DNA from 2 places in the Actinomadura miaoliensis genome. Region 2 is predicted to be linked to the other one. Evidence: riboswitches for the same ligand, from Rfam matches in the RefSeq annotation. Region 2 holds a riboswitch; the other holds the start of a gene.
What was found. Region 2 has a riboswitch for thiamine pyrophosphate ahead of thiC (phosphomethylpyrimidine synthase ThiC). Riboswitches for the same ligand answer to the same signal wherever they lie in the genome.
Positions count from the first base shown of each region.

Region 1: another riboswitch for thiamine pyrophosphate. It lies ahead of thiO (glycine oxidase ThiO); the one in region 2 lies ahead of thiC (phosphomethylpyrimidine synthase ThiC).

Region 1 covers NZ_BAAAZG010000051.1:69,567-76,468, forward strand. The annotation lists gene pknB (Stk1 family PASTA domain-containing Ser/Thr kinase) at 1-1,320, opposite strand, end outside; gene ABD811_RS32285 (DMT family transporter) at 1,473-2,462, opposite strand; gene ABD811_RS32290 (thiazole synthase) at 2,622-3,377, opposite strand; gene thiS (sulfur carrier protein ThiS) at 3,479-3,685, opposite strand; gene thiO (glycine oxidase ThiO) at 3,682-4,803, opposite strand; TPP riboswitch at 4,795-4,908, opposite strand; gene ABD811_RS32305 (NAD(P)/FAD-dependent oxidoreductase) at 5,012-6,214, shown strand; gene ABD811_RS32310 (Rv2175c family DNA-binding protein) at 6,320-6,694, shown strand; gene thiE (thiamine phosphate synthase) at 6,870-6,902, shown strand, end outside.
Region 2 covers NZ_BAAAZG010000008.1:54,205-61,106, forward strand. The annotation lists gene ABD811_RS09475 (sugar phosphate nucleotidyltransferase) at 76-2,574, opposite strand; gene clsA (cardiolipin synthase ClsA) at 2,571-3,392, opposite strand; gene ABD811_RS09485 (NUDIX hydrolase) at 3,601-4,146, shown strand; TPP riboswitch at 4,154-4,265, shown strand; gene thiC (phosphomethylpyrimidine synthase ThiC) at 4,263-6,014, shown strand; gene ABD811_RS09495 (FUSC family protein) at 6,158-6,902, shown strand, end outside.

The sequences.
Region 1 (6,902 bases), on a different contig from region 2:
CCGGCCCTTGGACGGGGTCAGCGTCACCGTCTCGCCCTTGGCGATCCGGGTGCCCGGCGCCGGGTCGGCCTTGGCGATCTCGCCCTTGTCGACCCGGTCGCTGTAGACCTCGGGGGCGATCCGGGCCCGCAGGCCCGCGTCGGCGAGCGCCTGGCGGGCGTCGGCCACCTTCATGCCGATGAGGCGGTCGGGCACGTGGTCGTACTGGCCGGACGTCTGGTACCACACCGACCAGGCCAGCACCACGGCGGCGACCGCGCCGATCGCGATCAGGACGTACCGGCCGGTCGCGCCGACCCCTCGCCTGGGGGCGTGGTCGCCCGGCGGCACCAGGGACGGCCCGGTCTCGGCGGGCGACAGCACGGCGGTGCGCCCGCCGTGCGGCAGCCCCGGCACGGGCGGCGGGGGCTGCGGGGCCTCCATGACGGCGGTGCGGCCGTAGGACGCCTGCTCGACGCGCCAGTCGATGTCGGGCGGCAGGCCGCCGTGCACCTCGGCCACCAGCGCCAGGAACTGCCCCGCGTCCTGCGGCCGCTGCGCGGGCTCGCGCGCGGTCGCCCGGGTGACCAGCACGTCCAGCTGCTGCGGCAGGCCCGGCACGAGGCCCGACGGCGGCGGCACGGCCTCGTTGACGTGCTTGTAGGCGACCGCCAGCGGCGTGTCGCCCTGGTGCGGCAGCTCGCCGGTGAGCAGCTCGTAGAGCATCACCCCGGCCGCGTACACGTCGGTGCGCACGTCGGCGTTGCCCGACAGCACCTGCTCGGGCGCCAGGTAGCCGACGGTGCCGATGATCAGCCCGGTCTTGGTCATCTTGCTGGCGCTCTCGGCCCGGGCCAGCCCGAAGTCGGCCACCTTGACCTGGCCGTCCTCGGTGATCAGCACGTTCTCCGGCTTGACGTCGCGGTGCACCAGGCCGGCCCGGTGGGCGGCGCTCAGCGCGGCCAGCACCGGCTGAATGATCTCGAGCGCGGCGCGGGGGCCGAGGCGTCCCCGCTCGGTCAGCAGGTCGCGCAGCGTGCGGCCGGGCACGTACTCCATGACCAGGAACACGTGCTCGCCGTCGGTGCGCTGGTCGTACACCGCGACCACGTTGGGGTGCGACAGCGCGGCGGCCGCCTTGGCCTCGCCGATGAAGCGGGCGACGAACTCGTCGTCGGCCGCGAGGTTGGCGTGCATCACCTTGATGGCGACCACGCGATCGAGCCTCAGGTCGCGGGCGACGTAGACCGTGGCCATGCCGCCGCGCGCGACACGGGACTCAATGCGGTAGCGCCCGTCGAGTACCCGCCCGACGAGGGGGTCGGCAACCGTCGTGTCCATCGCTGCGAGTCTAGGCGGCTTTTCCGGTGCGCATCATCAGTCGGGAGTATGAGCATCGATCCGCCCTTGATCGGCTGCGCAGCGTGACCATTTCGACGCGAACTGCGCTTTCAAGGAGGGCAGGCGGCGACGTGACGTGCAGGGAACGTCGCTCAGCGTGAGGGGGCGGGCTCGGCCGCCGGTTCCTCGGGGACGGGGGCGGGGGCGGGGGAGCGGCGGGCGATCCACGCGCGGACGGCGCCGAGCCCGCCGCGCGACACGGCCACTCCGGCCAGGCACAGCACGCCGCCCGCGAGGGTGAACGGCCCCGGCACCTCGCCCAGCAGCGTCCACGACATCAGCACCACCAGGGCGGGAGCGGCGTAGGTGGTCGCGCCCATCTTGCCCGCCGAGGTGCGGGCCAGCGCGTACGCCCAGGTGGTGAACGCCAGGGCGGTCGGGAAGACCCCCAGGTACACCATGTTCAGCGTCGCCGACAGGGGCGCGTCGGCCAGCTCCCCGGCCAGCCGCCCGGAGAACGGCAGGCAGGCGATCGTCCCCACCACGCAGCCGTACGCGGTGACCTGCAGCGGGGAGCCGTGCCTCAGCGCGGGCTTCTGGCTCACCACTCCCGCCGCGTAGGTGACGGCCGCCAGCAGGCACAGCACCACGCCCAGCGCCGCGGACCCGCCGTCCGGGCCGCCGTCCGACAGGGAGACGCCCACCACGGCGGCGCCGGTGAACGACACCGCGATCCCGGCCAGCAGGCGCGCCGGCAGCCCCTCCTTGAGCAGCCAGCCGCCCAGCAGTGCGATGAGGATCGGGCCGACGTTGACCACCATCGCGGCGGTGCCCGCGTCCACCTCCTGCTCGCCCCAGTTCAGGGCCACGTTGTAGACACCGAACCACAGCACCCCGGACACCAGGACGCCGGGCCAGGCGGCGCGCGGCGGCAGGCCCTCCCGGCGCACCAGGCACAGCAGCAGGAGCGTGGCCGAACCCGCCAGCAGGCGGCCCAGCGCCAGCGCGCCCGGCGAGAACTCCCGGCCCGCGCTGCGGATCGCCACGAACGCCGACGCCCACATCACGACCGTGAACGCCGCGGCGGCCACGGCACGCCGGTCCACCGGCGGCCGGGCCGCCGCCTCTGTCTGTCGTTCCATGCGCTGCACCTTAGAAAGCGGACGTTTCCATGAACCCCGAAGCGTTCCCGCCGGTCAGGGCGCGGGACGGGGGAGAACGTGGATCAGTCTGCGTCCGCCGATCTTTCAGGTCCAGCGAATCTTTCTACAGGGATGCGTTTAGCGATCCTTCATGAAGGGTCAGGCGCCGGTGCTGATGCCCTCCCAGGGGGACGACGCCTGCGCGTAGCGGCGCTTGGGGATCCGCCCCGCCAGCCGCGCCAGCCGCCCGGCCTCCACGGCGTGCCGCATGGCGGCGGCCATCACGGCGGGATGCTGCGCGCGGGTGACGGCGGTCGCCAGCAGCACCGCGTCGCAGCCGAGCTCCATGGCCAGCGCGGCGTCGCTGGCGGTGCCCAGGCCCGCGTCCAGCACCACCGGCACGTTCGCCTGCTCGACGATCAGCTCGATGTTGTGCGGGTTGCGGATGCCCAGCCCCGAGCCGATCGGCGAGCCCAGCGGCATCACCGCGGCGCAGCCCGCCTGCTCCAGGCGGCGCGCCAGCACCGGGTCGTCGTTGGTGTAGGGCAGCACCACGAAGCCGTCGTCCACGAGCTGCTCGGCCGCGTCCACCAGCTCGATCGGGTCGGGCAGCAGGGTGCGCTCGTCGGCGATCACCTCCAGCTTCACCCAGTTGGTGTGCAGCGCCTCGCGGGCCAGCTTGGCCGTCAGCACGGCCTCGCCCGCCGTGAAGCAGCCCGCCGTGTTGGGCAGCACCCGGATGCCGCACTCGCGCAGCACGTCCAGCACCGAGCCGCGCGCCGCCGGGTCGACGCGGCGCATGGCGACGGTGGTCAGCTCGGTCCCGGACGCGGTCAGCGCCTCGCGCAGCACGTGCATGCTGGGCGCGCCGCCGGTGCCCATGATCAGCCTGGAGCCGAACTCCTCGCCCGCGATGACGAGCCGGTCCGCGCCGCCGTCCGGGGCCTCGCCGCCCGGGGCCCGGCCCGCCGCGGCCGTGCCGGCCGGAGTCGTGTGGGCCGTCTGCTCTCGCACCGTCAACCTCCCTGCACGGCGGTCAGCACCTCGAGCCGATCCGCCTCCCGTAGCGTCGTGGCGTCCCAGTCGGAGCGCCGTACCACCTCGTCGTTGAGCGCCGCCGCCACGCCGGAGACGGCGGGGGCGACGGACGACACCAGCTCGGCCACGCTGGTGCCCTCGGGCACCTCGCGCGCCTGCCCGTTGACGATGACCTTGACCTTCATGCCGTGACCTCGAAGCGATCGGGGGTGAAGGGACGGGCCTCCTCGGGCACCGTCCCGTCCAGCAGCGTCTCGGTGAGGGCGTCCGCGCTGACCGGCGTCAGCAGGATGCCGTTGCGGAAGTGCCCGGTGCCCAGCACCAGCCCCGGCAGCGCGGACGGGCCGAGCACCGGCGCGTTGTCGGGCGAGCCGGGGCGCAGCCCCGCCGACACCTCGGCGAACTCCAGCTCGGTGATGCCGGGCAGCAGCTCGCGCGCGTCGCGCAGCAGCTCCCACAGGCCCCCGGCGGTGACGCGGGTGTCGAAGCCCATCTCCTCCTGGGTGGCGCCGACCACGATCTCCCCGTCGGCACGCGGCACCAGGTAGATCGACGAGCCCTTCACCAGCCCGCGCGTGCAGCGCCGCAGGAACGGCACCCGGGTGCGCAGCCGCAGCACCTGGCCCTTCACCGGACGCACCGGTGGAACGGTCCCGGGCGGCAGGCCGCCGATGTCGGACGACCACGGCCCGGCCGCCAGCAGCACCCGGTCGGCGGGCAGCCGCGAGCCGTCGTCCAGCCGCACGCCGGCGACGGCGTCGCGCTCGACCAGCACGGCCTCGGCGCGCCGCCGGACCAGCCGCACGCCCAGCTTCTCGGCCGCGGCCAGCAGCGCGGGGGTCAGCCTGCGCGGGTCGATCGAGCCGTCCTCGGGGACGAGCAGCCCGCCACGCACGCCCGGCGCCAGCATGGGCTCCTGCCGGCGGCACTCCCGTCCGGTCAGCGTCTGCGGGCTCAGCCCCAGCGTCTCCTGGAAACGGCGCAGGTCGTCCAGGTACGCCAGGTCGTCGGCGTCGAAGGCGACCTGCAGGACGCCGTCGGTGCGCAGTCCGGTGTCGGCCCCGGTCAGCTCCTCCAGCTCGGCGACGAACGCCGGGTAGCGCGCCAGGGACGTCAGGCCCAGCCGCAGCAGCGGCTCCTCGCCGTAGGTCAGCTCGCTGACGGGGGTCAGCATCCCGGCGGCGACGGCCGACGCGCCGCTCGCCGGATCGGGGTCGACCAGGGTGACCGACGCGCCGCGCGCGGCCGTCCGCCAGGCCGTGGCCAGCCCGACGACCCCGGCCCCGATGATCACGATCTCCAAGTGTGCACTCCCTTCGCCGGCATGATCCGGATCAGGTCCTGGCGGTCGGCGGCCCGCACAGCCGCCCTCTCAGCCCGGTCGTACCGGACTCCCGCGGTTTCTCGCATGTACCACCCTACGTCCCATTAGTCCGGTCCCGTGTGCGGGCATGCGCGTGGCGGACGGCCGTCCGAAGCGGCCGGAACCGGGCGGACTAAGGTGAGCCTTCATGAACAGGGTGATCGTGGTGGGCGGCGGGCTGGCGGGCGTGCGGGCGGTGGAGGCCCTGCGCCGCAAGGGGCACGAGGGAGAGGTGATCCTCGTCTCGGCCGAGCGGCACCGGCCCTACGACCGGCCGCCGCTGTCCAAGGCGGTGCTGGCGGGCGACGCCGACGACACCACCGTCGAGGTCGACTGGGACGACCTGCGCTGCGAGACGCTGCTCGGCGAGCGCGCCACCGCGCTGCGGCCCGGCGACCCGCGCGGCGGCACCGTCGTCACCACCGCCGGCGAGCTGGAGTTCGACGGGCTGGTCATCGCCACCGGCGCCACGCCCATCACCCTGCCCGGCCACGGCGCCCAGCACGTGCTGCGCACCATCGACGACGCCCGCGACCTGCGCGCGCGGCTGACGCCCGGCGTCCGCCTCGTCATCGTGGGCGCGGGCTGGATCGGCGCGGAGGTCGCCACCACCGCCGCCAGGAAGGGCTGCTCGGTCACGGTGGTGGAGGCCGCTGACGCCCCCCTGTCGGGCGCCATCGGCCCGGAGGTCGGGGCGCTGACGGCCCGCTGGTACGGCGAGGCCGGCGTGGAGCTGCGCACGGGCGTCAAGGTCGCCGCCGTCGAGCCCGGGTCGCTGCTGCTGGCCGACGGCGACCGCGTCGCCGCCGACGCGATCGTGGTCGGCGTCGGCGTCCGCCCCGAGCTGGGCTGGCTGGACGGCTCCGGCGTGGAGATCGACGGCGGCGTGGCGACCGACGCCGCGTTCCGCGTCACCGTCGCGGGCACCCCGCGGTCCGACATCGTGGCGGTGGGCGACTGCGCCGCCTGGTGGTCGAACAGGTACGGGCGGCGCCTGCTCGTCGAGCACTGGGACACCGCCCTCAACGCCCCCGCCGTCGCGGCCGCCACCCTGGTCGGGGAGGACGCCGAGTACGACCCCGTGCCGTACTTCTGGTCCGAGCAGTTCGGCCGGATGGTGCAGTACGCGGGCCACCACCCGGTGGCCGAGCGCACGCTGTACCGGGGCGACCCCGACGGCTCCAAGTGGTCGGTGTGCTGGCTCACCGGCGACCGCCTGGACGCGATCCTCACCGTCGACCGTCCCCGCGACCTGGTGCAGGCGCGCCGCGTGATGACCGCGGGCACGCCGGTCGACCCGGACCTGCTCGCCGACCCCGAGCGTCCCGTCCGCGAGACGGTGAAGCCGTGACGGCGCACGTGACGGCGCCGCGACGCCGGCGGCGCCCGGCGGCCTTCCGGGAAGCGGCGGGGTTTGAGAGGAGCGGGGGCGTGGTAGGCAGGGGGCGTGACGCAGATGCACGCAACCGTTGAGCGCGATCTCGATCCCCGGACCGACGCCCTGGCGGGGGAGTGGCTCACCCTCAAGGAGGTGGCCGCGCGGCTGGGAGTCAAGCACAGCAGGATCAAGCAGCTGCTCGCCGAGCGCAAGCTGCTGGCCGTCCGCCGCGAGGGCCAGCTCATGGTCCCCGCCGCGTTCCTGCGGGACGGCCAAGTGATCAAGGGACTGTCCGGCACGCTGACGGTGCTGTCGGACGCGGGCTTCAGCGACCTCGAGACGCTGCGGTGGCTGTTCACCGCCGACGACACCCTCCCGGGCACCCCGGTCCAGGCCCTCAGCGAGAACCGCGGCACCGAGGTCCGCCGCCGCGCCCAGGCCCTGGCCTTCTAGGCAGAACGCAACCGGACAAGTGCGCACCGGCCGCCGCACGGCCGGTGCGCACCGGCGCGTGACCCCGTGATCCGCATCCGGCCCCCGGCGCCGGGTATCAACCGCAAGACACGCGCCGCGCGCGGACAGACAGAGCGCACGCACGCGCACAACAGTGAAAGGAACCTCCCCGACCGTGTCCAGGCACCTGCCCTCCGAACGCGCCGTC
Region 2 (6,902 bases):
CGGTTGCCGTGATCTTGGGGCCAGGTGCCGACGCAGTCTGGCGGGCAAGGTGCCGACGGGCTAGGTGCCGGCGGGCTAAGTGCCGGCGCGTTCGACGACGGCGGCCCACTCCTCCAGCAGGGCCTGTGTGGAGTCGGCGTCGGGGCCCTCGGCCCACAGGCGGGTGACGGGTTGGGCGGGGTCGGGCAGCACCAGGACCCAGCGGCCGTCGTCCTCGACGACGCGCACGCCGTCGGTGGTGTCGATCGTGCGGTCGCCCGCCGCCTCCACCACATGCCGCATCACGCCGCCCTTGGCCGCCCACGGGGTGGGCACCGAGCGGCTGAGCAGGTGCGCCTCGGGGATGCGCCGGTCGATCTGCGACAGCGTCAGCCGGGTCCGCGCGACCAGCCCGACCAGGCGGACGAACGCGGCGATGCCGTCCACCGTGGTGCTGAACTCCGGCATGATGAAGCCGCCGCGGCCGTCCCCGGCGAAGATCACCCCCGGCTGGGCGGCGGCGCGGGTGAGCACGTCCTGGGCGGTGGAGGTCCACTCGACCTGCACGCCGTGGAAGCGGCAGACCTGCTCGGCGACGCGGGTGGTGGTGACCGGCAGCGCGACCCGTCCGCCGCGCCGTTCGGCGGCCACCAGGTCCAGCATGACCAGCAGGGCCCGGCCGTCGCCGATCAGCTCGCCGTTCTCGTCGACCAGCGAGATCCGCTCCCCCACCGGGTCGAACCGCACGCCGAACGCCGCGCGCGCCGAGGACACCAGCTCGCCCAGGCGCTGCAGGTCGCGCATGCGCTCGGCGAGCGTCTCGGTGGGGTTGGCCTCGTCCAGGGCGTTGTTGCGGGTCAGCACCTCCACCCCGACCCTGCCCAGCAGCGTCGGCAGCACCAGCGAGGTGGTGCCGCCCGCGCAGTCCAGCACGATCTTCAGCCCGGCCTCGCGCACCCCGGACATGTCGACGTCGCGCAGCAGCTCGTGGGTGTAGGTGCCGACGGTGCGGGCCGGATAGGTCAGCTCGGCGATCTCGCCGGGGAAGGCGCGCCGGTACTCCTGGCGGCCGAACACCCGCTCCAGCTTGCGCTGGGCGGCCTGGGACAGGTCGGCGCCGTCGGCGTCCATGAACAGCATGTCCACGCCCTGCGGGTCGCCGGGGGTGGTGCGGATGTAGATGCCGCCCGCGCACTCCTCGCGCGCGGTCTCGTGGCGGGCCATCGGCAGCGGGCACGCCTCCAGGTCGCGGACGTTGATGGCGCTGGAGGTCAGCGCGCTGATCACGGCGCGCTTGAGGGTGGTGGCGGCGCGGGAGGCGTCGCGGCCGGTGGTGACGGTGCTGCCCTTGGTGAGCGTGGTGGCGTAGGCGCTGGCCAGCCGCACCGCCAGCTCGGGGGTGATCTCCACGTTGACCAGGCCGGACACCCCGCGCGGGCCGAAGAGGGTGCGCTGCCCGCGCGACTCCCAGATCACGCTGGTGTTGACCACCGCGCCGGCCTCGACGGTCTTGAACGGGTACACCTTGACCTGGTTGGACAGGTACGCCTCGGCCTCGATGACGCACTCGTCGCCGACCACCACGCCCTCCTCGACGCGGGCGCCGGCCATGATGTCGGTGTTCTTGCCGATCACGCAGCCGCGCAGGGTGGCCGAGGGGCCGACGAACACGTTGTCGTGCACGATCGCGCGGTGCAGGAACGCGCCCTCCTTGACCACCACGTTGCTGCCGAGGACGGTGAACTCGCGCAGCTCCACCCCGGCCTCGACCTTGGCGTAGTCGCCGACGTACAGCGGGCCCTTCAGCACCGCCTCGGCGTCGACCTCGGCGCCCTCGGCCACGCGCACCCCGGGTGACAGCTCGAACCCGCCCAGATCGACGTCGACGAGCCCGGACAGCATGTCGGCCTGCGCCTTGAGGTAGCTGTCGTGGGTGCCGACGTCCTCCCAGTAGCAGTCGGCGATGTACCCGTAGATCGGCGCGCCGCGCGCGACGAGCTCGGGGAACACGTCGCCGGACCAGTCGACCGGCTCGCCGGCGGCGACGTGGTCGAGCACCTCCGGCTCCATGACGTAGATGCCGGTGTTGACGGTGTCGGAGAACACCTGGCCCCAGGTGGGCTTCTCCAGGAACCGCTGGACGCGGCCCTCGTCGTCCACGATGATGATGCCGAACTCCAGCGGGTCGGGCACCCGCTTGAGCCCGATGGTGACCAGGGCGCCGTTGCGCTCGTGCGCGCGGACCATGTCGGTCAGGTCGATGTCGGTGAGCGCGTCCCCGGAGATCACCAGGAAGCGGTCGTCGCGCAGCGCCTCCTGGGCGTTCTTGACGCTGCCGGCGGTGCCCAGCGGCACGTCCTCGGTGGCGTAGCTGAGCGCCATGCCCAGCTCCTCACCGTCGCCGAAGTAGTTGCGGATCAGCGCGGCCAGGAACTGCACGGTCACCACGGTCTCGGTGAACCCGTGCCGTTTGAGCAGCCGCAGCACGTGTTCCATGATCGGCCGGTTGACGAGCGGGAGCAGGGGCTTGGGCTGGTTGGCGGTCATCGGGCGCAGCCGCGTCCCCTCACCGCCCGCCATCACGACGGCCTTCATCGGGGTGTATCCGCTCCCTCCTGTTCACCGGACGGGGGGCTCCCGTCCGCCGGAGGCGGCGCGCCGGACGCGTCGCCGTGCTGGTGCCGCCCGGGCGGTTCACCCGTGGGCGCCTCCCCCGTGGGTTCTTCCCCGTCCCGGCCGGTTCGTTCCCCGCCGGTTGGTTCTCCCCCGGTTCGTTCCCCACCGGTTCGTTCCGCGGCGGGGACGTCCCCGGCGGGCCCGGCCAGCATGAGCTGCCGCGTCTGCCACCAGTACAGGGCCGCGGCCCACCAGTACAGGCCCGTCCCCCAGATCGCGAAGCACCAGCCGACGATCTTGGCGGTGGTGGCCACGGCGCCGTCGTGGTCGCCCAGCAGCAGCAGCGGGAAGGCGTACAGCAGGCACAGCGTGGCGGCCTTGCCCACGAAGTGCACCGGCAGCGTCCCGCCGTATCCCAGGCGCCGCATCAGCGGCATGATCGGCGTGATCGCGACCTCCCGGGCGACCAGCAGGATCACCAGCCACAGCGGGATCACGTCGCGGACGGTCAGGCCGATCAGGGTGACCAGGATGTAGAGCCGGTCGGCGGCCGGGTCCAGCACCATGCCGAGCTTGCTGGTCTGGTTGAGGGCGCGCGCCAGGCGGCCGTCCAGCCAGTCCGACAGGCCCGCGAACACCAGCACGCCCAGCGCCCACCAGTCGGCGCCGACCAGTACCAGCCACAGGAACAGCGGCACGCCGAGCAGGCGCGCGAAGCTCAGGATGTTCGGTATCGTCCAGATCCGGCCGGACGCCGTCGCGAAGTCGTCCCTCTCGGGAGGCGGCTGCTCGCGCAGCGGCCCCCCGGCCCCCGGTGCACCGGGTGGCGACGCTCCACGTCCGGCTCGGGGCGTCACGCCCCCCGTCCCCCCGCCAACGACTGCCATCACTGACGCGCTCGCTCTCCTCGGTCCGGGCCCACCGGCCAGGCAGGACACGCATCTCTGTCCCCTAGATCCTGACCCTACCGGTCAGCTTGCGAAAGCCCCCGATAGCGTCCGGCCCATGCGATGGACCCTGCACGGCGAGCGGACCGTCTATGACAGCCCCTTCATGTCCGTCCGGCTGGCCGACGTGGAGCTGCCCGACGGGCGGCGCTTCGACCACCATCTGCTGCGGGTGCGTCCGGCCGCCGGCGTCGCCGCGCTGGACGGACACGGCCGTGTGCTGCTGATCTGGCGGCACCGGTTCATCACCGACCGGTGGGGCTGGGAGATCCCCGGCGGGCGGGTCGAGCCGGGTGAGGACCCCGCCGACGCCGCCGCCCGCGAGCTGGTCGAGGAGACCGGGTGGCGCCCGGGCCCGCTGCGGCATCTGCTGGACGTCCACCCGTCGCCGGGCGTGCACGATGGCGTTCATCACATCTTCACCGCCGACGGCGCCGAGCGCGCGGGCGATCCGAGCGACGTGGAGGCCGAGCGGATCGAGTGGGTCCCGCTGGCATCCGCGCCGGAGCTGGCGGCCCGGGGCGAGATCGGCTCGGGGTCGACGGCGGCGGCGCTGCTTTACCTCATGTCCCGGGGTTGCGGCAACGGGGGTGCGGCGGGTTAGCGTCGGCGCGACAGATCGCGGGGGCCCGGCGAACCGGGCTGAGATCGCGGCTGAGACGGCCGCCGACCGCTGGAACCTGACCGGGTAATGCCGGCGTAGGGAGAGATCACGTCATCATGACCGACAGCGTGTCCACACCTGTCCACGACGCCCGTCCCGCCCGCAAGACGTATCTCGTCGGGTCGCGTCCCGACGTGCGCGTCCCCATGCGGGAGGTGGCGCTGACCAACGGCGCGACGGTGGTGCTGTACGACACCTCCGGGCCGTACACCGATCCGGGCCACGTCGTCGACGTGCGGCGCGGCCTGCCCGCCCTGCGGGCCGGGTGGATCGCCGAACGCGGCGACACCGCCGAGTACGAGGGGCGGCCCGTCCGTCTGGAGGACGATGGCCGCCGGTCCGCCGATCCGCTGCGTGACCAGGGGGCCTTCCCGCCGCGCCGGCCGCGCCGGGCCACCGGCGGGGCGGTGACGCAGCGGGCGTACGCGCGGCGCGGGGAGATCACACCGGAGATGGAGTTCGCGGCGCTGCGCGAGGGGGTGGCGCCCGAGGTGGTCCGCGCGGAACTGGCGGCGGGACGGGCGGTGCTGCCCGCCAACGTCAACCATCCCGAGTCCGAGCCGATGGTGATCGGCTCGCGCTTCCTCTGCAAGGTCAACGCGAACATCGGCAATTCCGCGGTGACCTCCTCCATCGAGGAGGAGGTGGAGAAGATGACCTGGGCGACGCGGTGGGGCGCCGACACGGTCATGGACCTGTCCACCGGACGCGACATCCACACCACGCGCGAGTGGATCCTGCGCAACTCGCCCGTCCCGGTGGGGACGGTGCCGCTGTACCAGGCGCTGGAGAAGGTCGGCGGCGACCCGGCCGAGCTGACCTACGAGATCTTCCGCGACACCGTCATCGAGCAGGCCGAGCAGGGCGTGGACTACATGACCGTGCACGCCGGGGTGCTGCTGCGGTACGTCCCGCTGACCGCGCGCCGCAAGACCGGCATCGTGTCGCGCGGCGGGTCGATCATGGCGGCGTGGTGCCTGGCGCACCACGAGGAGAACTTCCTCTACACCAACTTCCGCGAGCTGTGCGAGATCTTCGCCGCCTACGACATCACCTGGTCGCTGGGCGACGGGCTGCGCCCCGGGTCGATCGCCGACGCCAACGACGAGGCGCAGTTCGCCGAGCTGCGCACGCAGGGCGAGCTCACCCGGATCGCCGCCGAGTACGACAACCAGGTGATGAACGAGGGTCCGGGGCACGTCCCCATGCACAAGATCAAGGAGAACGTCGACCTGCAGCGGGAGCTGTGCGACGGGGCGCCGTTCTACACGCTGGGCCCGCTGACCACCGACATCGCGCCCGGCTACGACCACATCACCTCCGCGATCGGCGCGGCGATGATCGGCTGGTACGGCACCGCGATGCTGTGCTACGTCACGCCCAAGGAGCACCTGGGCCTGCCGGACCGCGACGACGTCAAGGCGGGCGTGATCGCCTACAAGATCGCCGCGCACGCCGCGGACCTGGCCAAGGGCCATCCGGGCGCGCAGGCGTGGGACGACGCGCTGTCGGACGCGCGGTTCGAGTTCCGCTGGGAGGACCAGTTCAACCTCTCCCTTGACCCCGACACCGCCCGCGCCTTCCACGACGAGACGCTCCCGGCCGAGCCCGCCAAGACGGCGCACTTCTGCTCGATGTGCGGGCCGCACTTCTGTGCGATGAAGATCACACAGGACGTGCGCCGGTACGCCGAGGAGCGGGCGCTGCCCGAGTCCGAGGCGCTGGCGGCGGGGATGCGTGAGAAGGCCGCCGAGTTCACCGCGTCCGGCGGCCGCGTCTACCTGCCGATCACCCCGTCGGACGCCTGACCCGCCGCCCGTCCGTCCCGTCCGTCCCGTCCGTCCCGGGCGTCGCCGCGTCCGGGACGGACGGGACGCTCCGGATCACACTTCGTGCCCGGATAGGCGCGTTCCGGCCGGGTAATGGGCCTCGCGTGCTTGGAGCGGATCGTGTGACGGGTCGAGTGGACGAGGTGGTCCGGCGGGCGGCGGCGACGCCCGGCCGGTGGCACTACTGGCGGGGACGGCTGCACATCGTGGTCAAGGCCGTGCTGGCGTCCGTGCTGGCGTGGCTGGCGGCCCGGTACCTGATGGGGCATCGGCAGCCGTACTTCGCGCCGCTGGCGGCGTTGCTCGGCGTGTACCCAACGGTGGCGCGCTCGTTGCGCGAGAGCCTGGCGTACGCGGCCGGGTTCCTCGTCGGCGCGCTGCTGGCGATCCCGGTCGGGATGACGGTCGGGCCGAACCCGGCCGGCATCGCGGTGGTGGTGGCCGTCGCGCTGCTGGTGTCGAGCTGGCACGGGTTCGGGGACCAGGCGCCGCAGGTGCCGTTCACGGCGTTGTTCGCGCTGCTCGTCGGCGGGCACGAGGTCATGTCGTACGTGGTGCCGCGGCTGGGCGACGTGGGGGTGGGCCTGGCCGTGGGGCTGGCGGTCAACACGCTGGTCTTCCCGCCCCTGCACATCGGACGCGCCGACGCCGCCGTCCGGGACCTCAAGGAGCAGCTGGCGTGCGCGCTGGAGGAGCTGGCGTCCCTGACCCGGCCGCCCGGCGCCGGCGACGCGGAGGACGGGTGGACCCGGTGGGGGGAACGCGAACGGCGGCTGCGCCACAGCCACGACGGCGCGTACCGGGCGTGCGAGCAGGGCCGCGACAGCCTGCGCGCCAATCCCCGCGTCAAGCTGCGCCGGCGGCGGG